2 regions of the Chryseobacterium sp. RU33C genome follow, and region 1 is predicted to be linked to the other one. Evidence: riboswitches for the same ligand, from Rfam matches in the RefSeq annotation. Region 1 holds a riboswitch; the other holds the start of a gene.
The links. Region 1 has a riboswitch for thiamine pyrophosphate ahead of thiS (sulfur carrier protein ThiS). Riboswitches for the same ligand answer to the same signal wherever they lie in the genome.
Positions count from the first base shown of each region.

Region 1 (11,841 bases):
AATTTTCCTGTTCCTAAAAACAGTCTTGATTCAAAAATTCTTCCTGCTATTTCTAATTTCTGATGGCTCATATCATTACTTTTTTTAGTTCATTAATAATTGATGGCTGTTTTGTGATCAGCCCGGAAACTGCAATGCCGTAAATTCCAATTTCCTGCAAGGGTAAAATATCTTCAAGGGTAACGCCTCCGATGGCAAATATCTTAGGGACATCTATTGATTTTTCCCTTAATCCATCAATGATATGCTGATATCCTTCAAACCCAAGAACAGGGCTTAGTTTTTCTTTGGTTGTGGTAAACCTCAATGGTCCTAAACCGATATAATCACAGGATTCTTTGATTCTCTGAATGACATCTGAAAGGGTATTAGCCGTTCCGCCAATCATTTTATTTTCGCCCAAGATCAATCTTGCGTCTTTAACGGCACTGTCGTTTAATCCTAAATGAACACCGTCAGCATCTATTTCTCTGGCTATTTGTACATGATCATTGATGATACAAACTGCCTGATATTCTGAACAAAGCTGTTTTGAAATTTCACAGAGTTTGATTAATTCGTTTTCAGGAGCATTTTTCCAGCGAACCTGTACCCATTTAACCCCGTTATCCAGCGCTTTACGGACACAAAGTTCCTGTTCCCGGAAAGTATTTCCTTGTGATATGTATTGTAATTTTTCCATGTTTCTATGAATGCGTTCCCAATAAAGAGGGATTGCTTTTTAAAAATTTTTCGATGTATAATTTCCCATTTCTACAGGCAGTTTCGATGTTTTCACCTTTCGCAAGTTCTGCGGTTATGGCTGATGATAAAACACAGCCGGAACCATGCTTAGGGAAATAAATCGTATTACTTTCGGCCGGAACTAAAAGGGTTTCTTTTCCATTTTCAACTAAAGTATCTGTTCCTAAACGATCTTCCCTATGCCCTCCTTTGATTAATAATGAACATTCATACGTATCCGGTAAAAGATGATACTGCTTTAAAACGTTGTATTCATTATAATTGGGAGTTATTAAACTCAACTTATTAATCATATTTTTCAATTGAGGAAGTGTTTCAGGATCAAAAAATGTGAATTCGGAAGTGCTTTTCAGAACGGGATCCCAAACGATTTTTACTTCAAAATCGCTTTCTTTAACCGTTTCTACAATCTTACTTAGAAATTCTGCATCTTTCACAATTCCAATTTTCACGGCTGAAATGGTATAGTTTTTTATCAACAGCTGAATTGCTTTGGTTACTTCATCTATAGGCCGCCATTCTAAGTTCAAGCATTTGGAAGCGGTTTGCAACGTCAATGCTGTACATACTCCCAGTCCCATTACCTTTGATTGCTCGAAGGTTTTACTGTCTGATAACAAGCCTGCTCCTCCACTTGGGTCGAAGCCTGCGATACTTATGACATAAGGACGTTCCTGCATTTTTTGAATACTTTTAAGGGTTCTTCACTTTCCCAGACAGCACCTAATAAGGCCACTCCATCTGCTCCTGCTTCGAAAACTTCATGGATATTATCCTGATTAATTCCTCCAAGAGCAATCAATTTTGCGTCCTGATTGTTCCGATGCTTTATCTCTTCTTTAATGGTTGAGTTCAATCCATACCCTTTTTTTGATATACTTGGAAAGAACGGACTTATGAAAGCATATTCCCATTCTTTTTCCAAAGTATTGTACGTTGCGATATCGTGTACCGAAGTTGAAATCATATTTTCTTCCGCAAAAGGTTTATATGTTCCTTCCTTTCGATCAATCTCCCTGAAATGAAATCTTGAAATAGTAAATTCCTTCCCCAGGTCGTAATGCGTATGCAGCACTAACTGTGAACGAAAAACTTCATCAATCTGCGTGATGAATTCAGTCATTTCATTCCGGCTGATCCATGGTTTACGGATGTGAAGCAGATCAAGACCTTCCTGAAACATTTGGTTAATACTATCAGTTTCGCTGGGCATAATCAATTCAGAAGTGATAACGATGATCATATATAGATTTCTTTCCCTTTTTCAATAAATTCCTGTGATTTATCCAGCATACCCTGTTCTGCAGATTCACGAATTTCCTGCGTAATTTTCATAGAACAGAATTTCGGTCCGCACATGGAACAGAAATGGGCAATTTTCGCACCTTCCGCCGGTAAGGTCTCATCATGGTAAGCTCTTGCTGTCTCTGGATCTAATGAAAGGTTAAACTGATCTTCCCATCTGAATTCAAACCTGGCTTTACTTAATGCGTTGTCTCTGTACTGTGCGCCCGGATGACCTTTTGCTAAATCCGCTGCGTGGGCAGCCAGTTTATAAGTGATTACCCCAACTTTTACATCATCTTTATTCGGAAGACCTAAATGTTCTTTCGGTGTTACATAGCAAAGCATGGCACAACCAAACCAACCAATCATCGCTGCCCCGATTCCTGAAGTAATATGATCATAACCTGGAGCAATATCCGTTGTTAACGGCCCTAAAGTATAGAAAGGAGCTTCATGGCATTCTTCCAATTGCTTTTCCATATTTTCTTTGATCATGTGCATCGGAACATGGCCTGGTCCTTCAATCATTACCTGTACATTGTGCTTCCATGCAATTTTGGTGAGTTCACCTAAAGTTTCCAGTTCTGCAAACTGAGCGGCATCATTAGCATCTGCAATAGATCCGGGACGGAGACCATCTCCTAAAGAGAAAGCTACATCATACTTCTTCATGATCTCACAAATCTCCTCAAAATGAGTATATAAGAAACTTTCTTTATGATGGAATAAACACCATTTTGCCATAATAGATCCTCCTCTGGAAACAATTCCGGTCACTCTTTTTGCTGTTAAATGGATATATCTCAACAGAACTCCGGCATGGATCGTGAAATAGGAAACTCCCTGCTCTGCCTGTTCAATAAGGGTATCTCTGAAGATTTCCCACGTCAGGTCTTCGGGAACACCTTTCACTTTTTCCAGGGCCTGATAAATAGGAACCGTACCAATAGGAACCGGACTGTTTCTGATGATCCACTCTCTTGTTTCGTGAATATTTTTTCCGGTTGAAAGATCCATAATGGTATCAGCGCCCCATCGGCAGGCCCATACCGCTTTTTCTACTTCTTCTTCAATACTGGATGAAACGGCACTGTTGCCAATATTGGCATTGATTTTCACCAGGAAATTTCTTCCGATGATCATTGGTTCACTTTCCGGGTGGTTGATATTATTGGGAATAATGGCTCTTCCGGCAGCAATTTCGTCCCTTACAAATTCCGGAGTGATCTTGCTTTTCGGAGTATTGGCACCAAAACTGTGTCCCGGATGCTGAAAAGCCATTTCTTTAGATACAGAATCAAGCTGTTCTATTCTTTGATTTTCCCGGATCGCCACATATTCCATTTCCGGAGTAATGATTCCCTGTTTTGCATAATAAAGCTGTGTAACTTCTTTTCCTTGCTGAGCAACTTTAGGTTTATGATCATAAGAGAACCTCAATTCGTCTAGACGAGGATCTGCTAAACGTGCCTTTCCATATTCAGACGTAATTCCATCAAGGATATTTACATCATTTCTGTCCAGAATCCATTGTTCTCTGATTCTCGGAAGTCCTTTCTGAATATCAATAGTTGCATTTTCATCGGTATAAGGTCCTGAAGTGTCGTAAATCGTCACCGGAGCATTATATTCAAAGCCGCCATTGGTCAATTTGGTCGGACTAAGCTGTATTTCACGCATGGCTACATTGATAGGATGTAATGTTCCTTCAACATAGATTTTCTTTGAGTTCGGAAATGGCGAACATGTAATGGAGTGAGCCATAAGTTTTGGGTATTAAATATGAGAATTAACCGCCCTGAGTGGCAGTAATGATTAAAATTGAATCGTTGTTATTGAGGATGGTTTCCGCCCAGACTGAGAGGGGAATAATGCGATTGTTGAGAGCTACAGCAATACCTTTCTTATTTCCGGGTAACTCAATAGCCAATAATGCTTCCAGGTTTTCGGGAAGTACATCAAATGTTTTTCGGGTGTGGTTGATTATAAGTTCCATTCCTAATATTTTACATATACTTTAGGAATGGCCATTATTGTACAATAGAATGTACAGCAAAAGTCATCTACTTTTCCCTACGCTGGTATGATCCAGATCAGGTTCAAAGGGTAAAGTCTCAGTCTGTTGGTAACAGACACCCCTAAAGTTGGCAACGAAGTTAGACATTATTTTGTAATAAGCAAAATTTTTTGAAACTACCTTCGAAATCTGGTATTGTAAAAAGTCTGCCTCAAATTGAGACAGACCTTATTTTATATTGATCGTTTTAAGATTTTTATTATTTATTCTTCACAAGCTCTCCAGATCGCATCATTCTGCGGAACAGGAGCTATGATTTCAATATTTTCTTTGGTTACAGGATGAATAAATTCCAGTTTTCTTGCATGAAGATTGATTCCTCCGTCAGGGTTGGAACGTGGTGCTCCATATTTCAGATCTCCTTTGATCGGAATTCCTGTTTTGGATAATTGCGCTCTTATCTGATGATGTCTTCCGGTTTCAAGATCAATTTCAAGAAGTAGGTAATTATCAAGAGTCTTAATCACATTATAAGTTAAGATCGCTTCTTTTGCTCCTTCGGTAGCTTTAGAAAAAACAATGGCTTTATTATTCTTTTCGTTTTTCTTTAAATAATGAACCAGTCTCTGGCTTTGAGGAATCATTTCTTTTCCCACAACTGCCCAGTATGTCTTTTTCACTTCACGATTTTTCACCATCTGTGTCAAACGGGAAAGCGCTTTGGAAGTTTTTGCATAGATTACCAGCCCGGAGGTTGGGCGGTCTATACGATGAACCAAGCCGAGAAAAACATTTCCCGGCTTAGCATCTCTTATTTTTATAAAATTCTTGATGGATTCTAATAGTGATTCATCGCCGGTCTTATCGCCCTGTACAAGCTGACCCACCTTTTTATTAATCACCAGAAGATGGTTGTCTTCATATATAATCTGCTCCTTCATACTTTTTCAGTCTATCTTCTTCTGTTGGATAATGACAGGATAATTCCCGCCAAAAGCCCCACGGTTTTTACAGCCGAAAGTTTTGAGCCTTCCGGAATAAATGCTCCGAATACACAGATAGCTGCTGCAGCATACATAGCATAAACAAAATTCTTATTCGTAAGCAGCGGAGCCTGAATAAAGAAGCTCGCTCCTATCAGCACATAAAATACTTTTCTTGAAAGTAAATGATTGATTTCCGGAGAGAATAAATTAAACCATCCTACAGCAAGACAAATCAGTGCTGCAATAGATAATATTCCCTGAATAGATTGTTGATTCTGCATAGATTAATAGCTTTCGTTTTCGTTGGGAAACTCTACACTTTTCACATCTTTCACATATTGAGAAACTGCTCCTGTAATTTCTGTATAAAGGTCAAGATATCTTCTTAAGAATTTCGGGCTGAAGCCTTTGTTCATTCCTACCATATCATGATACACCAAAACCTGCCCGTCACACTCTGCTCCGGCACCGATTCCGATAGTAGGAATAGAAATACTTTCAGTTACTTTTTTCGCCAATTCCGCAGGTATTTTTTCCAGTACTACAGAAAAACAGCCTAATTCTTCCAAAAGCTGAGCATCAGCAATCAGTTTTTCAGCTTCTGCCTCTTCCTTTGCTCTTACTTTATACGTTCCGAATTTATAGATAGACTGTGGGGTTAATCCCAAATGTCCCATTACCGGAATTCCAGCATTGATGATCTTTTTGATAGACTTTGAAATTTCTTTTCCACCTTCAATTTTCACCGCATGCGCTCCACCTTCCTTCATCATTCTTACCGCAGATTCCAATGCTTTTTCAGGATTACTCTGATAAGTTCCGAAAGGTAAATCTGCTACCACCAAAGCTCTGTCGGTTCCTCTTACCACACTTTGAGCATGATAGATCATTTGATCCAGCGTAATAGGCAATGTAGTTTCAAAACCAGCCATGACATTCGCTGCAGAGTCTCCAATCAAAATAGCATCTACTCCACCTGCATCTACCATCTTTGCAGTGGTAAAATCATAGGCGGTAAGCATTGTTATTTTTTCCTTGTCGAATTTCATTTTACGCAAGGTTTCAGTCGTAACTTTTTTAATTTCAGAGTGAACAGACATAATTTATCTATTTTTAAAAGTTAAAAAGTCGGCCTTGAGCCGACTTAAGTTTTTTGTATGATTTATAAAACTACGTGACCGAGTTTCATGAGTTTGTCGTGATTTAAAATCTTGATATTTCTTCCGTCAACTTCAATCAGACTGTCCTGTTTGAATTCGGAGATCAGACGGATGGCACTTTCTGTAGCAGTACCGATAATATTAGCAATTTCTTCTCTCGTTAATGAGATCTTAATAAAGCCTTCAGGATCTACACCCAGTTTCTGTTCCAGCAGCAAAAGAATTTCTGCCAGTCTTTCTCTTACCGTTTTCTGAGCAAGGAAAGTAATGGTATTGGAAGATTCTCCTAATTCGTAGGAGATCTTCTGAAGCATTACGAAAGACAGCTGTGGATCTACTTCAAGCAGATACATAAAGATATCAGCAGGTAAGAATACACATTCAATATCTGTCATGGCTTCTGCTTTGGCCTGGAAGTTTTCCCCGCAAAGCAAAGAACGATAGCCGATGATATCTCCTTCTTTGATAAATCTTAAAATCTGATCTTTACCGAACGCACCTGATTTCGAAAGTTTGGCAGCACCTTTCTCCAGAACAAACACTCCTTTCGGAGTTTCGCCATCCTCGAAAATGGTATCATGTTTCTGAAAACTCAGTTTCTTTTTGCCATTAATATATTTTTCAAAATCTGCGCTAGAAAGTCTTTCTTTAAATGATTTATCATTAAAAACTCTGGCGAACCTCTCTTCAATTGCTATCTGTTGTTCCTGCGGCATTTTATATGATATTTATCACAAAAATAGAACTTTTTAACGCGATAAACAAAAAAATTTGTTATAATTTTGTAGTTCAATATTTTATGGGGTGAGCGAGAACTGTTTTCATTGTGGTCAAGGGATAGAAAAAGAGAGAATTTTATTTGATGAAAAGACTTTCTGCTGTAACGGATGTAAGTCTGTTTACGAGATTCTAAATTTAAATCATTTAGGCAACTTCTATGAGCTTAATAAAGGAGCGGGAATTCGTCCGAATGATGAAAATTCTTCTCAATTTGATTACCTGGACACACCGGAAATCTTTGAAAAAGTGACTGATTTTTCTGAAGGAAACACCAGTCTTGTCACCTTTAAAATCCCCGTCATTCACTGTTCTTCGTGTATCTGGCTATTGGAAAGCCTTCATACGTTAAATAAGCATATTAAATATTCGCAGGTTAATTTCACAAGAAAGACCTTACAGATTTCATTCAATCATAACGACATGAAATTAAGCGAACTAGCTAAATTTTTAACGAATCTAGGATATAAGCCCGTTATCAGCCTTGAAACTGCCGATAAAAATGAAGATCATCTCGACAAATCTTTACTGGTAAAGTTTGCCATCGCTGCTTTTGCTTTTGGTAACGGAATGTTCCTTGCCTTTCCTGAGTACATAGGTGGAGAAGATTATTGGATGGACCATTATAAAGGTTTATTCAGAACCTTGATATTCCTTTTGGCAACACCTGTTGTATTTTACTCAGCATCAGATTATTATAAATCCGCATGGTACGGTTTAAAAAATAAGATCGTCAACATTGATGTTCCGATTGTCTTGGGAATTTTTGTTCTCTACGGAAGAAGTATCTACGAAGTGGTAACAGATTATGGCCCAGGATATTTTGATACTCTTTGCGGGTTATTGTTCTTCATGCTTCTTGGGAAAATTTTCCAAAAAAGAACGTACAGCGCCCTATCCTATGACCGGGATTATAAATCTTTCTACCCGATTGCAGTAACGAAAGTTGATTTCGAAGGAAAACAGGACAATATTCTATTGTCTGAAATAAAAGTGGGTGATAGAATCCTGGTAAGAAATCAGGAAATTATCCCCGTAGATGCGATCCTGATCAACGGAGAAGGAAACATCGACAACAGTTTCATCACCGGAGAAAGTGAAAGCATCAGCAAACAGCCTGGTGATAAGATTTTTGCCGGAGGAAAGCAGATAGGATCATCTCTGGAACTGGAAGTTATCAAAGATGTAGACCAGAGTTACCTTACTCAGCTTTGGAATAAAGAAGCATTCAAAAAACATGAAACCGGGCTTGACACGTTAACAAACAACATCAGTAAATATTTCACATTCATCATTTTAGGCATTGCTCTTGTTGCAGGAATTTATTGGGCATTTATTGATTTAGAGAAGATGTTCCAGGTTATTTCTGCCATTCTGATCATTGCATGTCCCTGTGCACTTGCCCTGTCTGCTCCGTTCACTTTTGGACACATTATGAGGATTTTAGGCCGAAATAAGTTTTATGTAAAAGATACTTTAACGATTGAAAAAATCGCGAGACTTGATACAATTGTTTTCGATAAAACAGGAACGATCACTCACAGGAAAAAATCCAATATCAAGTACGAAGGATCTGAGATCAACGAATTTGATACTCTGAACATTAAGACGTTATTGAAGAACTCCAACCACCCGCTTTCAAAATCATTGTACGAATTCATTGAAGTGAAAGATGAGTATTTCCCTGTAGAGAAATTTGTTGAAATTTCAGGGAAAGGATATGAAGCCAGTATAAGAGGAAATCTCTATAAAATCGGATCTGCCCGCTACAACAACCAGGAGCCTAAAAATCTCGAAACAGCAGTTTACATCAGCAAAAATGGAGAATACTTAGGTAAATTTATCTTTAAGAATGAGTATCGTCCGAAACTGAGAGAGCTTTTCACAAAGCTTACCCACTACAAAATATTTATCCTGAGCGGAGACAATTCCTCAGAAGAAAACCAGCTTAAAGAGCTTATTCCAAACTACAAAGGAATGGCCTTTAATCAAAGCCCGGAAGATAAGCTAAACTACATCAAATCCCTTCAGGATCAGCAATTAAAAGTAGCAATGCTTGGAGACGGACTTAATGATGCAGGAGCATTAAAACAAAGTAATGTAGGAATTGCTATTGCTGATGATACAAACAGCTTTACCCCATCTTCTGATGTCATTATGAATGGAGATAAAGTAGTTACTCTTGACAATTATCTGAACGTTTGCAAAGGTTCCATCACGATTGTGAAAATGACATTTATAATCAGTTTTTTATACAATATTGTTGGTTTAAGTTACGCTGTTACAGGACATATGCATCCGCTCTTCGCTGCAATCATTATGCCAATCAGTTCAATTACGGTGGTTACCTTTACCACAGTTTCTACCTGGATTTTAGGTCGTAAATATTTCAAAAAACAGGCGTAAAAGCCCTTATTTAGACTGATTTTAAATTAGCTGAAATCGGCATTTCGTGATGAATGTCATTATTTTTCACTAAATTTGAAACCCGAAAATAGGTTAATTTTGTTGTCCAATGGATATTCTATATTTAATGATCCTCTGCAGTGTTTCTTTGGCTGCGATTTTCTTGGTCGTATTTATAGTGTATGCCCGAAAAGGACAGTTTGAAGATGATGAATCTCCTGCTGTCAGAATCCTTTTTGATGACGAAAAAGTCAAAGAAAAAGATGCAACCGGCGACAAAAATAAAGACGAGAAAGAAATAGGAGAAAATAATAAAAATTGAGAAAAATAGTGAATAGTTGATATGGAAACACAGAAGTTTAGTTATGACAATAGTATTGTCCGTGCGTTCCTTTATGCGACCTTAGTTTTCGGTCTCATTGGATTTACGTTCGGGCTTACGGCGGCATTAATGCTTTTCTACCCGGAATTACCTGAATTCTTTTTCGGGACGGATGACACAACCATTAAAAGTTTGGCATCGGGTAACATTGAAGGGTTAATAAACACTCATGGTGCGTTTGGTTTTGGTAGAATCAGAATGCTGCACACCAACACCGTAATCTTTGCATTCGTTTGTAACATCGTTTACACGGGTATTTATTACTCATTACAGAGATTATTAAAAACAAGAATGTACAGTGACACCCTGTCTTGGTTACATTTCTGGACCTGGCAGTTTATGATCGTTGCTACGTTCGTTACGTTCTTTATGGGAATCAATACCTCTAAGGAATATGCTGAACATGAGTGGCCGATCGACATATTGATCGCATTCTCATGGATCATTTTTGGTATCAATATGTTCCTGACTATTTCTAAGAGAAGAGTGAGACACCTTTACGTAGCCATCTGGTTCTACATTGGTACATGGATTGCAGTAGCAATGCTTCACATCTTCAACAACCTTGAAGTACCTCTATCTTTCACAGGCTGGAAATCTTATTCAGCATACGCAGGGGTAAAAGATGCTATTGTACAGTGGTGGTATGGACACAATGCGGTTGCATTCGTATTGACAACTCCGGTTCTGGGTTTAATGTATTACTTCCTTCCGAAGGCTGCAGACAGACCGGTATTCTCGTATAAATTGTCAATTATTCACTTCTGGTCATTAATTTTCGTATATATCTGGGCTGGTCCTCACCACCTTCAGTATACAGCTCTTCCAGCTTGGGCTCAGGCAGTAGGAACAGGTTTCTCTATCATGCTTATTGCACCATCTTGGGGAGGTATGTTAAATGGTCTTCTTACACTAAGAGGAGCTTGGGATAAAGTAAGAGAAAACCCTATCCTTAAGTTCTTCGTAGTAGCTGTTACCTGTTATGGTATGGCAACGTTTGAAGGACCGCTTTTGGCAACTAAAAACATCAACAAAATTGGTCACTTTACAGACTGGGTTATCGGTCACGTACACTTAGGCGCTCTTGGATGGAATGGTTTCATGGCATTCGGGGTTATCTATTATTTGGTACCAATCATGTGGAGAACAAAACTTTGGTCTGTAAAATTAGCTAACTGGCATTTCTGGTTAGGTACTTTAGGAATTATTTTCTATGCAGTTCCAATGTATATTTCAGGATTTACACAAGGATTAATGTGGAAGCAGTTCAACCCGGACGGAACCTTATTATGGAAAAACTGGCTGGATACGGTAACGGCAATTATTCCTTACTTCAAAATGAGATTCGTAGGAGGTTTATTCTATATCTCAGGATCTATCCTAATGATTGTAAACGTAATCGCTACAGTAAGAAAAGGATCATTCCAGAAAGAAGTTCCTGCTGAAGCTCCTGCGTTGGCCAACATCAGCAAAAACAGAAAAGAAGGAGAAGGCACTCACCTTTGGCTGGAAAGAACTCCGGTATTATTAGGTATCCTATCTTTCATCACGATATCTATCGGTAGTTCAATTGAAATTATCCCTACACTATCTCTTAAGAAAAGTGTACCTACAATTTCTGCAGTGAAGCCTTATTCACCGCTGGAACTTGAAGGTAGAGATATCTATATCCGTGAGGGATGTAACGCTTGTCACTCTCAGATGATCAGACCATTCAGAGATGAGATTACAAGATTCAACGGTAAAAACGGACAATACTCCAAAGCTGGAGAATTCGTATACGACAGACCATTCCTATGGGGTTCTAAGAGAACAGGGCCGGATTTACATAGAGAAGGTGGTAAAAACCCAAGTTCTTGGCACTACAAGCACATGTATAACCCAAGATCAACTTCTGCAGGTTCTATCATGCCTCGTTACCCTTGGTTAATTGCTACTGACTTAGACAGAACCAAGATGGTAGACAAAATGAAGCTGATGAAGAATGTATTCGATGTACCTTATACTAAGGCTGAAATCGACTCTGCAGACAAATGGGCTAATAACCAATCGGCAAAAATTGTGAAAGATATCTTCTCCGAA
Region 1 is NZ_FTMT01000005.1:121,646-133,486, reverse strand. It holds gene BW946_RS06725 (thiazole synthase) at 1-71, opposite strand, end outside; gene BW946_RS06720 (thiamine phosphate synthase) at 68-682, opposite strand; gene BW946_RS06715 (hydroxymethylpyrimidine/phosphomethylpyrimidine kinase) at 687-1,424, opposite strand; gene BW946_RS06710 (thiamine phosphate synthase) at 1,400-1,987, opposite strand; gene thiC (phosphomethylpyrimidine synthase ThiC) at 1,984-3,795, opposite strand; gene thiS (sulfur carrier protein ThiS) at 3,821-4,027, opposite strand; TPP riboswitch at 4,085-4,181, opposite strand; gene BW946_RS06695 (RluA family pseudouridine synthase) at 4,312-4,989, opposite strand; gene BW946_RS06690 (hypothetical protein) at 5,001-5,315, opposite strand; gene panB (3-methyl-2-oxobutanoate hydroxymethyltransferase) at 5,319-6,134, opposite strand; gene BW946_RS06680 (Crp/Fnr family transcriptional regulator) at 6,197-6,910, opposite strand; gene BW946_RS06675 (heavy metal translocating P-type ATPase) at 6,999-9,377, shown strand; gene ccoS (cbb3-type cytochrome oxidase assembly protein CcoS) at 9,487-9,699, shown strand; gene ccoN (cytochrome-c oxidase, cbb3-type subunit I) at 9,721-11,841, shown strand, end outside.

Region 2 (11,841 bases), on a different contig from region 1:
ATACCTTCTGAGCATCTTTTAGCTTGGTAAGCGGTTCCGGTTTTACGGTTTGATTGATATAGTAACCTTTTGGAGCATTGGCTGTACCAGTAACAAATAATGCATCTGATCCTAACATGTCAGTTACAATATCATATAATGCTCCTTTGTATGTTTTAAGATCAATACCTCCGTTAAAAGTCCAGTTATTTTTTTTATAATTAAGATCTGCAATCACACCATACCAGTCATGAGCATTGATACTTTGCTTTCTCACGATACCGCTGGTTCCGTTAAGGGTAGATACATACTGTCCGTTATAATCACCAGGAGAGCCAGCAGGTGCTGTAAAGGTAGATTTCTGGAAGTTATTTCCATTATAATCGGTTACCATACCGCCTCTGTTATAACGATAAATCATATCCCAGTTGATGGTACCATCTCCGCCAGCGCCATAATTCATGAAGTTCATGGTTTGTCCGGCTGCATTTTTGATAGAACCATTAAGTCCTGTTCCTCCGCCGCCACGTCCCCATGAGCCATAAAGAACGGTAGATAACTTCAGATTGTCATTCATCGTCCAGTCCCAGTTCAGGGATGCAATAGGCTTATGATAGAAGTTAGGTGCTAAATTGAATTGAGAGCCATTCAGCATTCCTGTTTGAGGATTGTATCTTCTTCCGTAGGTTTCAAACTGTTGCAGCGTTGCTACGTTTGCTCCGGTTGCCGAAGATCTTCTCGTATCATGTACCTGTGGTGCTCCGGTAGCGATTAAATTGAACGCATGCTTTTCATTAGGCTTAAACCCTGTAGAGAAAAACCATGAGTAACCTTCTCCTTTTGTTCCATTGATGTATCCGTCACCTTGCCAGCGGGAAAGTAATACGGTTGTTCCCCATTTGTTTTTTAAACCGGAAGAGTACATTGCAGATATTCTGGAGTAGTTATCATTACCAACTTCTCCTTTAATCATTGCTTTCTGCTCAGAATCCGTAGCTTTGGTTACAATATTGATGGTTCCTCCTACAGAAGGAACAACAAATTTAGAAGCTCCCAAACCTCTCTGGATCTGAATATTGCTTGCAATATCAGCCAATCCTGTCCAGTTTGACCAATACACCGTACCTCCCTGCATGTCATTCACCGGCTGCCCGTTGATAATCACTGCAATATTTGCCCCGTCAAAGCCTCTCATGTTAATTCTGCTGTCTCCGAATCCTCCACCTACTTTGGTAACGTAAACGGATGGGGTAGACTTCATAATTTCAGGGAATTCTCTGTTTCCCAGTTTTTCCTGAATTTCTGCTGCCTTAATATTGGAAACTGCAACAGGAGTTTTTCTTTCTTTGGCTGTTTGGGAAAGGTTTCTACCCACCAACATCACCTCATCAATAGATTTAGATTTCTCTAAAGAATCCTTCGTACTCTGCCCATAATATAAGGCTGCCGTAGGTAATACAAGCGCTATAATTAGTCGCTTTTTAAAAATAATGCTCATGAAATAAACTAGCGTTTTTGAATTTAAGGCTGCAAAGATGAATAATTATTTTTGAATTAAGTATTAAATCTTAACGAAGTGATTTCCTATTGTATGTGTATAATGCATTATTACTGATTTTTTTGAGCATATTAATTATTTCAGATCTTTAATTTACAATTTGTTATAAAAGTGAATTATGCAAAAAAGAGTATTGTTTTTAACGAATAAAAATAATGATGCAATTCATCTGAAAGTCCACCAGAAAGTATTTTTTTCTAATGACATTTAGGGTTTGATTTATTTTGTATCATTATTTATATATTTGCAGATATTATTTGTATCAGGTTTTTTACTCAAATAACATAAGCCTTTCTTTTATTTAAATAAATAAAAAATGACTCAGCTCAGTTTGTTCCATTCAGAAGATTTATATGAATTTCCGAAAGAGCTTCTGGAATACAAAGCGCATTTTCTGAATCAGGATGAAGCGGATGATCTTAAAAACCATCTGCTTGAAACAGTACCCTGGAAACAGCGTACTCAGAAAATGTATGATAAAACGGTTCTTACACCACGCTTAACAGCCTGGTATGGTGATCCTAAAACGGATTATCCATCAGGAAATGGTGAAGTAGACAATAACCTCTGGACCCCTGAACTGTTTTCTTTAAAAGAAAGGATAGAAGAAACATTCGGTTATAAGTTCAATTCTGTATTGCTGAATCTTTACAGAGATCATAATGATTCTGTTGCCTGGCACAGAGATAAAGAAAGCAGATACGGAAAACGTCCTGTGATTGCATCAGTAAGTTTAGGGCAGACCAGAAACTTTGATTTCAGAAAAAAAGACCATCATCCGAGTAAATACAGCCTGCCGCTTCCTCACGGTTCATTATTGATTATGAAAGGAGATCTTCAGGAAAACTGGGAACATAGGATTGCTAAGTCTGTAATCTCTATGAAGGAGCGTATTAATCTTACATTCCGGTTAGTTTGTAAAGAATAAAATACTTATTGTAATGGATGAGTTAGGATATTCCATTTCAAAATAAAAAGACTGAAGTCCTTTCTTTTTCCACAAAAAAACTGCACCTTTGCCCCAACAATGGGGTGCTACAGATAAAAGTGGCTGAGATGATACCCAGGAATATACTTCCACACCTGATCCGGATAATGCCGGTGTAGGGATTGATTATTTATCATCTCATCATTTGATTTCTAATAATTAATATGATGCAGGACATTTTAAAACAAATTACCTTACCGGAATGGTTTGGAGTCTTATTTTCAGTCATTCAGGTTTTACTGGCCCGTAAAAACAATGTTAACAACTATCTTTTCGGAATTGCAGGCATTCTACTTACGCTGTATGTGATGCTTACTTCAAAGCTTTATGCTGAATTTACCTTAAATCTTTATTATCTGATTATGAGTATGTACGGATGGCTGTACTGGAAATTCGGGAAACAGAAATCCGAAATGGAAATCTCCATTACCACCACCACAGAAAAATGGATTACAGGAGGAATTGTTCTGGGAACGTTTATCTTATTCTGGTCTTTTCTTACTTATTTTACCGATTCGGATGTTCCTGTTTGGGATTCTCTGGTGAGTGCTTTTGCCTGGGCAGGAATGTGGCTCATGGCAAGAAGAAAAATTGAAAACTGGGTGATACTGAATGTCAGTAATATCATTTCCATCCCTTTGATGATTCATAAAGAATTATATCTATATGCTGTTTTAACGTCGTTTTTATTTTTAGTAGCGATTTCCGGATATATAGAATGGCAAAAAATTATTAAATCCAAAGCCAATGCTGAGTAGTAAAGAGATCAGACACGAACTTCATGGAGCTTCTCTAATTTCTGGTGAGGTAATACAATATATTCATGAGGAAGGATTACTTAAAATCTGGGTTCCCAAAAAATATGGAGGACTCGGCTATCGTTTTGAAGAAGGACTTAAAGCATTATTTGGCTGGGCTGAAACCGATGGAAGTTTCGGCTGGATGCTGACGCTTTGTGCAGGAGCGAATTATTTTTCCAGAAATATCAAACCAGAAGTAGCTCAGTTACTCTTTACCCATTCTGAAACCTGCTTTGGCGGAAGCGGAATGATTGGCGGAACTGCAGAAAAAAAAGATAACGGCAACTATTTGATAAACGGTTTATGGAATTTTGCAACAGGAGCACCTCATCTGACCCATTTTACATTAAATGCCAAGGTTACGGAAAACGGGAAGCCTATAATGGATAAAGACGGTAAGGAGACTATTCACTCATTCATTATTCCAAAGGAGCAGGCTCAGATTATCCCCAACTGGAAGTCTATGGGGATGAAAGCCAGCGGAACCTATTCGTTCACCATTGAAAATGTCATTGTAAGCGAAGATTACAGTTTTGTTTATGATACTTTTTTCACGAATGATATTCTAGACAGTATTCCTTTTCGGGTTTTTGCGGATCTGACGCTATTGGTCAATTATCTGGGAATGGCTTCTCATTTTATTGAAGAAGCAGAATGTATTCGTCCTGGGATCAATTTCAAAAATTTTGCAGAATCTGTTGAAAAGAATTTGGATAAAGTATTATATATTGCCAGAGAAGTAGAAAATATACTTGATGATCAGAAAGAAATTTCTGAGGATAAACAAAACGAGATTCATGAATATGGGGTAGAGCTGGTCCACAAATTATCCCATCATATCCTTACTGCTTATACACAGCTTGGAATCCGTGCTACAGATCCTTATTCTGCAGTTTATCAGGTGTTCTGTGACTATTTTACAGCGGCAATGCATTCCAATTTCAGACCTTCTGCTGATGCTCTTGATTTTTCTTTCTGAGCAGTGAATATTTCTGCTAAAGTCGGGTGATTTCTCTGGTCATTTTCAAAGGCACCTGAGAACGATAAGACTGCCTTGGGTTTCCAGGAAATTTTTTATCTGTAACATTGGGATGATTTTCGAAATTTTCTGTTGGTTCTGCAATAAGCAGCTTTACAGACATTTCTTTCTCTTCAAAGTTCATCCCTTGCAGACAAAGCTTGATCACAGGATTAAAAGAGATAAACTCTATGCTTTTTTTATACTATTGGAATTGTAGAATTTAAAAAAACAAACTTTGATAAAAAAAGAGCTGTAATTCAATGTGTTACAGCTCTTTTGTGGAGAATACGGGATTCGAACCCGTGACCTTTTGACTGCCAGTCAAACGCGCTAGCCAACTGCGCCAATCCCCCGTCTTTATTTTAAAGTGGTACAAAAGTAAGTATTTAATTGATATTTACAAATATTTTGTAGTTTTTATTGAATTGAATTAAAGGGGAAATACGCTCAGCGCAGTAAAAGTAACCATTTTCAATTGAATAACTTCTCAATTAATCCTATTCTTGTGTGAAATTATATTACAATCATGTAACTCTATACGGGAAGATTACTTCTATGGGATAGTACTATTACAGAACAGAGAAGCGCCCGAAGATTTTCAAAATTTCATAAAACCCCGGAAAATAGTAACGGAGACATTATCAATTTTTTTTAGTCTCTCGGTTGAACGTTTTCTATTGGATCTTTTTGATGCATTTATTTTTTCTTCTATGATTTTAATTTTCTGAAAAGAAAAAGCAATATTAAACAATAGCCCCTTAATTAGGGCTAACCTTTTATAGTTCTTTTTACTTCCTCCAGGAATTCCAACCGAATAAACTGGATTTGAAAAAAATAAAAACAGCCGCAATGAAAATATTGGGGCTGTCTTTTTGAAATCAAATATCAACTATTATAAAGATCTGGAGCGGGCAATATTAATAAGGTATACAAGGTGTGCGTACATGCTTCGCTTTACAGACTCTACTTTTATATCTCCGGTACTCTGGTTAATAGTAGTTACCAGATCTGTATTACATTGACCAGCAAAGTTTCCGTTTCCTAGGTAGTTGGCTGTATTGGTACTTGGATATGAGATTCTGGGATAGTCAGGTGCCGTTTGGTTAGCAACAGGAGCTGTGCCGGTAAAACCTTTATTATCAACATATCGGGCAGTCCAGGTGCCTAGAAACTGTCCGTTGCCGGTATTGATACCTTGTCCCACAATAATTTGAGTATCTACAGGACTGGTGAACCCAGCACAAGAGGAGTAATGGTTTACAGAAACGGTACAGGAAGAAGCATTGTCACCAGGTTGAAAGCATTTTCCTTCGTATACAGTGGATCTTTGTTCATTGGAAGAGGTTGATGTGTTTAGTATAGCCTTTGGCGCAAAAATTTCTTCTGGAGAAATAAGAGTTAAAACTCCCTGTGCATCTGCTGCAACAATTTTTTTTTCAGCATTTGAAAGTCCTCTTACTCTTACCAGGCCATTTACATCCAAAGTATGGCTCGGAGTAGATGTATTAATCCCAACTTGCGCTTTTGAGCTGCTACAAATAACAAATGCTGCTAAAAATAGTGTTTTTGTTTTCATGTAAATTTTTAAAAGTTTATTTTTTCACTAAGTTAAGAAATATCTTTAAAATAGAAATAAAAATAGCTTTAAATCAAATATTAATATAATTATAAACGAATATTGAGCTCATTACTATTATTTTTTAACCATATTTTTAGAATAAGTCAAATTTATAGACCTTGTATTTGTTTGAAAAATATTTGTATTTTAGCCAAAATATGTTGTTTTTTAATAAACATATTGGATGCTGATTAAAATTCAGATAATCTGAATAAAAAAATTAGTAGATTTGCACGGAACAAAAAAATAATAAATATTAAGAAACATTCTCTGTAACTGGATTTTTAGGAAGAAAGCGCAGGAGAATAACAGGATTTTATGTTATAAAACTACTGAAACTATGAAGAAACTTTTTTTACTTTTATTAACAGCGTTTTTATTTATCGGGTGCAGCTCTGATGATGATACTATTTATGATTATGTAGGAACATGGTCTGGTTCTTATGAAGGAGCAGATAAAGGAGTTTGGAATTTTGTGGTAGATGAGAGCGGCAAAGTAGTAGGGACAATGCATTCCGATGTGAATAATGAAAACTACAGTATTACCGGAAATTTAAGTGAGACAGGAGATCTTAACGCCAGAGTAGGGCTTCCTTCACAAGGAGATTTCAAAGGAACGTTAACGAAAGAAAAAAAAGGAAACGGAAATTGGTCCAACTCACTTCCAATACCTGCAATATCAGGAAGCTGGAAAGGAGAAAAGAAATAAAACAAGAAAGTCTGCAGAATCTACTGCAGACTTTTTTTATTTAAACAAATCCTATATGGGTAACCTTGTCATTTTCATTCTTTAATGTTACAAAATAGAGCAAAAGATCATTATCGGAAAAGTATTTTTTAAAAGACTTATCTTGTTGCTGATTCCAGCGGATTATTTCCTTACTACTTTCGATACTATAATTTTCAGAATCCAGTTTTAAAGTTAAAATCACTCCATGGTCTGATGTACAATGATCATTTTTATACAGAACATGATCTTTCATTGTTACACCATCAGAAAGATTATTAATTGCACCCCATTGAAATTCTCTCAGAATTTTTCTTCCTTCTTCAGTCTTTAAACCATTTTCAACCGTTCTTTTTCCTCTTTCAGAAAGTGTATCTAAATCTTTAATGATCGTCATTACCTTTGCAAACTTCTGGTAGAGGAGGGGATCACCTGCTTCTTTAATATATACTTCCAGGCTTTTCCTGATAATTTTCCCCATTCTGGAACAGTGGCCGAATTCAGAACTGTTCTGTCTCACTTTCTCATACGAAGGATTTTTTTTAAAGGCAGCTTTATTGAACCCGCTTTTCTTCCGAACCACATTTTTGCCATTCAGAGTATAAAATACCAGATCTCCCACCGCTCCGGTGATCTTGATTACACTTTCATAGGTTGCCATATCTTGAAAATAGAAATCAAATATACCAATAAATAATGAAAATCAAAATTTTAACTTATGTTTATCATATAGTTGTAGTATAGTTATTTTATAATTAAAATATAAAATGTATATTTGTGTATGTTTTGTTAATTAATTATAAATCAGAAGAGTATGGAAACGGGATTATTTGAACAAAAAATGAACATAAAGCAGATTGTTGCGGTATTAGCAGCTTCAGTCTTTGTAGTATCCTGCGGATCCTCGAAAAGTGCTTCAGGAAGTAAAAAATCAAATACGAAAACCATTGCAAAAACCGAAAATCTCAGAAAGCTGGATTCCAAATTTAATGGTAGTGTTTCCAGATCAATCAATGATATTCTGAAAGATGCAGAAAAGTATATCGGGACACCTTATAAATTCGGAGGCAATACTTCGTCAGGATTCGACTGTTCGGGATTTACGGTAAAAGTATTTGAAGAAAATGATTTTAATCTTCCCAGAAGATCTTCTGATCAGGCCGAAGCCGGAAAGAATATTGATATAAGAGACGTAAAACCTGGTGATCTGTTGTTTTTTGCAACAGCCGGAGGAAGCAGAGTATCTCACGTGGGAATTGTTCATGATATTGGTCCTGACGGAGAAGTGAAATTTATTCATGCTTCTACCTCAAAAGGTGTGATCATCTCATCCCTGAACGAAAAATACTGGAATAAGGCCTATCTTCATGCTCAAAGAGTTTTGTAAATATTCTATCAATAGAAATGGGCTTTAGCCCGTTTAATCGAAAAAAAGAAATCAACCGGCTTTAGCCAAAACTTATATCATCATCTTCTTTAAACCACCCGTCAAAAATTCTTTGAATTTTCATCACTTCCGGAGGATAGGAATTTCTAAGCTTACAATTGCAAATTTCATCAATTCCAATAAAGTCCCCAATCATTGCAATAGCATTGCATAACAAAACTTAGCAAATTTGCCCAAAACTATTATCATATGGCAGATTTTATCAGATTTTTTATCCCTTTTTACTTCATCATTTTCTTTTTGGTCTCATTTGTTGGCATTAGCTACAAAGTGGCTAAACAAATTGGAAAAAATCCTGACGTTCTTCCTAAAGATGATTCCGCATACGGACTTGTGGGATTGTATTTTAAGCTGATTTTATTTGCTTTGTTTATCTATACAATGCTACTTTTATTTTTTCCGAAAGAAATTTTCTCTGCTTTTAAAATCAATGTGCTGGAATATGATATTTTTCAGTACACAGGAATTATATCAATGATTTTTGCATTGATTTGGGTGATCATAGCCCAGTTACAAATGAAAAACTCATGGAGGATTGGAATTGATAACTCAGCAAAAACAGAACTGGTAACTCACGGATTATTCAGATTTTCAAGAAATCCCATATTTCTGGGAATGACCATCAGTCTTATTGGATTTTTCCTTGCTTTCCCTACTGTAATTGCTTTTGCTTTTCTTCTGACGGGAAATATTTTAATGCAGATTCAGATCAGGCTTGAAGAAGAGTTCCTTCTAAAGGAACACGGAGAAATTTACAAGACCTATAAAAAGACCGTGAAGCGTATGTTCACCTTTTATTAAAACACAATGTTAAAAACAGTTTTGCTGAACTTTTTTGTATCTTTGGGCAGTATAATTTTTCAAACTAATTTAAATAAGAAACATGTCATTACAACAAACTATTGAAAATATCTGGGACAACAGAGAATTATTGCAGAATGAAGACAGCCAGAAGGCAATCAGAGAAGTTATTTCTTTAGTTGATAAAGGGGAACTTCGTACTGCAGAACCTACAGAAAACGGATGGCAGGTAAATGAATGGGTGAAAAAAGCTGTAGTAATGTATTTTCCGATCCAGAAAATGGAAACGATTGAAGTAGGTCCGTTTGAATTTCATGATAAAATGCCTTTGAAGAGAGGTTATGCTGAAAAAGGGGTGAGAGTTGTACCACATGCAGTAGCGAGAGAAGGAGCTTACATTGCTCCGGGTGTAATTATGATGCCTTCTTATGTGAATATTGGTGCTTATGTAGATTCGGGAACAATGGTAGATACCTGGGCTACAGTAGGAAGCTGTGCACAGATCGGTAAAAACGTTCACCTGAGTGGTGGTGTTGGTATTGGGGGTGTATTGGAACCTTTACAGGCTGCTCCGGTAATCATTGAAGATGACTGCTTTATCGGTTCAAGATGTATCGTTGTAGAAGGAGTTCACGTAGAAAAAGAAGCCGTATTGGGTGCCAATGTAGTATTAACCGCTTCTACAAAAATTATCGACGTTACAGGAGATACTCCTGTTGAAATCAAAGGAAGAGTTCCTGCACGTTCAGTAGTAATCCCTGGAAGCTATACAAAACAGTATCCTGCTGGAGAATATCAGGTTCCATGTGCACTGATCATCGGTCAGAGAAAAGAATCTACCGATAAGAAGACATCTCTGAATGATGCACTGAGAGATAATAATGTAGCGGTGTAAGATTACTATTTTAATCTAATACAACAATCTTGAAAGAAAAATTTCTTAAAATATTATTAAACCCTAAATACATATTTGGGGTTTATCTTATTATATCCGTTGTTACAGCAATTTCCAAATACCTGAGAGGAGATTATGCGATTAATAATTATCTGATTTTTAAAAATGTATTCTTTAATACGATTCATCAGAAAAACCTGTTTATCCATTATCCTGATCTTTATTTTGATCTGAACCATTATGGGGTATTTTTCAGTGCGTTGATTGCTCCATTTGCCATGATGCCGGATTGGCTTGGAATTTCACTTTGGAATATTGCCAATACTTTCATCTTTATCTACGGAATTTATAAACTGCCCTTTTCAGACAGCAAAAAAGCAATCTTTGGTTTGCTTTGTCTTCAGGAATATATTACTGCTGCTTTAAGTCTGCAGTTCAATGTAGCACTCACAGGTCTTTTGCTGTTGTCTGCAGTGTATATTTACGAAAGAAAAGAAGTAAAATCTGTAACTGCAATTTTAATAGGAATATTCGTGAAAATCTACGGAATTGTAGGATTGACACAGTTTTTCTTTATTAAAAACAAAACCAAATTTATTCTTTCAGGAGTTGCTATTGCTCTATTGTTTTTCGTCCTTCCGATGGCCTATTCAAGTCCACAGTTTGTGATTCAGTGTTATTCAGACTGGTTTCAGTCTATTGTAGAGAAGAATAATGAAAATCAGGTGCTGGGAAATATGCAGGACATCTCTTTGATGGGATTTGTAAGAAGAATTTTAGGAGATGCATCCATTTCAAATCTTGTATTTTTAGCAGGCGGATTACCGCTTTTTGCTTTGCCATACATCAGAATTAAGCAATATAAGCACTATGCTTTCCAACTGATGATTCTGGCTTCCACATTACTGTTTTTAGTATTGTTCAGCTCCAGTTCAGAATCTCCAACCTATATTATTGCGGTGGTAGGAGTGCTGATCTGGTTTTTCCTTCAGAAAGAAAGAACACCATTCATTATTGGATTACTGGTTTTTGTTATTATTTTCACATGTTTCTCCACTTCGGATCTGTTCCCGAAATTTGTAAAAGAGAATTATATCATCAAATATTCATTAAAAGCCGTACCTTGTATTGTAATCTGGTTGAGAGTAACTTATGAACTTCTGACTAAAGATTTTGAGAAAAATTACAGCCTGAATTAATACATATGAAGAAAATTTCAATTGTAATTCCCGCTTATAACGAAGAAGGAAACGTGGCCATGATCCATCAGAAAATTAAAGAAGTTTTTGATGGTTTGAACAATTATGACTTTGAAATCATATTTGTGAATGATGGCAGCAGGGATAATACGCAGCAAAAATTAGAAGAACTTTCCAGTCAATATGATGAAGTAAAATTTATCGAATTTTCCCGTAATTTTGGACATCAGCCCGCTGTAAAAGCAGGAATAGACAATGCCCACGGAAATGCAGTCATTTCTATGGATGGAGATCTTCAGCATCCTCCGGCTCTTATTCCTGAAATGATTCAAAAATGGGAAGAAGGCTATGATGTAGTTTTTACCTTTAGAACGTATCCCAAAGAGATTTCATTTTTTAAAAGAATAACATCAGACCTATTTTACAAGCTTTTATCAAGTTTATCCGATGTTAATTTAACGAAAGGTGGCGGCTCAGATTTCAGACTGTTGGATGCAAGCGCTGTTGAAGTCATGAGAAACTTCAATGAAGATGATCTGTTCCTCAGAGGATTAACCAGTTGGATGGGTTTCAAACAAACTGGAATCGACTTTACTGCAGCAGAAAGACTCTCAGGGAAAAGCAGTTACAACCTTAAAAAAATGTTTACTTTTGCCTTTACGGGAATCACAGCTTTCAGCGTGAAACCTCTTTATCTGGCTGCATATCTGGGATTTTTATTCTCTGCGCTTTCAGTTATTGGATATGGAGCATACGTTATTCATTCATTTATTGCAAAAACAGAGATTTCGGGATGGGCATCATTGAT
Region 2 is NZ_FTMT01000022.1:14,615-26,455, reverse strand. It holds gene BW946_RS17155 (TonB-dependent receptor) at 1-1,477, opposite strand, end outside; gene BW946_RS17150 (alpha-ketoglutarate-dependent dioxygenase AlkB family protein) at 1,854-2,465, shown strand; TPP riboswitch at 2,556-2,664, shown strand; gene pnuC (nicotinamide riboside transporter PnuC) at 2,690-3,283, shown strand; gene BW946_RS17140 (acyl-CoA dehydrogenase family protein) at 3,273-4,304, shown strand; gene BW946_RS17135 (NAD(+)--rifampin ADP-ribosyltransferase) at 4,321-4,536, opposite strand; tRNA gene BW946_RS17130 (tRNA-Ala) at 4,626-4,699, opposite strand; gene BW946_RS17120 (hypothetical protein) at 5,239-5,922, opposite strand; gene BW946_RS17115 (hypothetical protein) at 6,305-6,673, shown strand; gene BW946_RS17110 (hypothetical protein) at 6,714-7,352, opposite strand; gene BW946_RS17105 (C40 family peptidase) at 7,506-8,078, shown strand; gene BW946_RS17100 (methyltransferase family protein) at 8,328-8,939, shown strand; gene BW946_RS17095 (2,3,4,5-tetrahydropyridine-2,6-dicarboxylate N-succinyltransferase) at 9,022-9,834, shown strand; gene BW946_RS17090 (glycosyltransferase family 87 protein) at 9,864-11,033, shown strand; gene BW946_RS17085 (glycosyltransferase family 2 protein) at 11,039-11,841, shown strand, end outside.
Region 2: another riboswitch for thiamine pyrophosphate. It lies ahead of pnuC (nicotinamide riboside transporter PnuC); the one in region 1 lies ahead of thiS (sulfur carrier protein ThiS).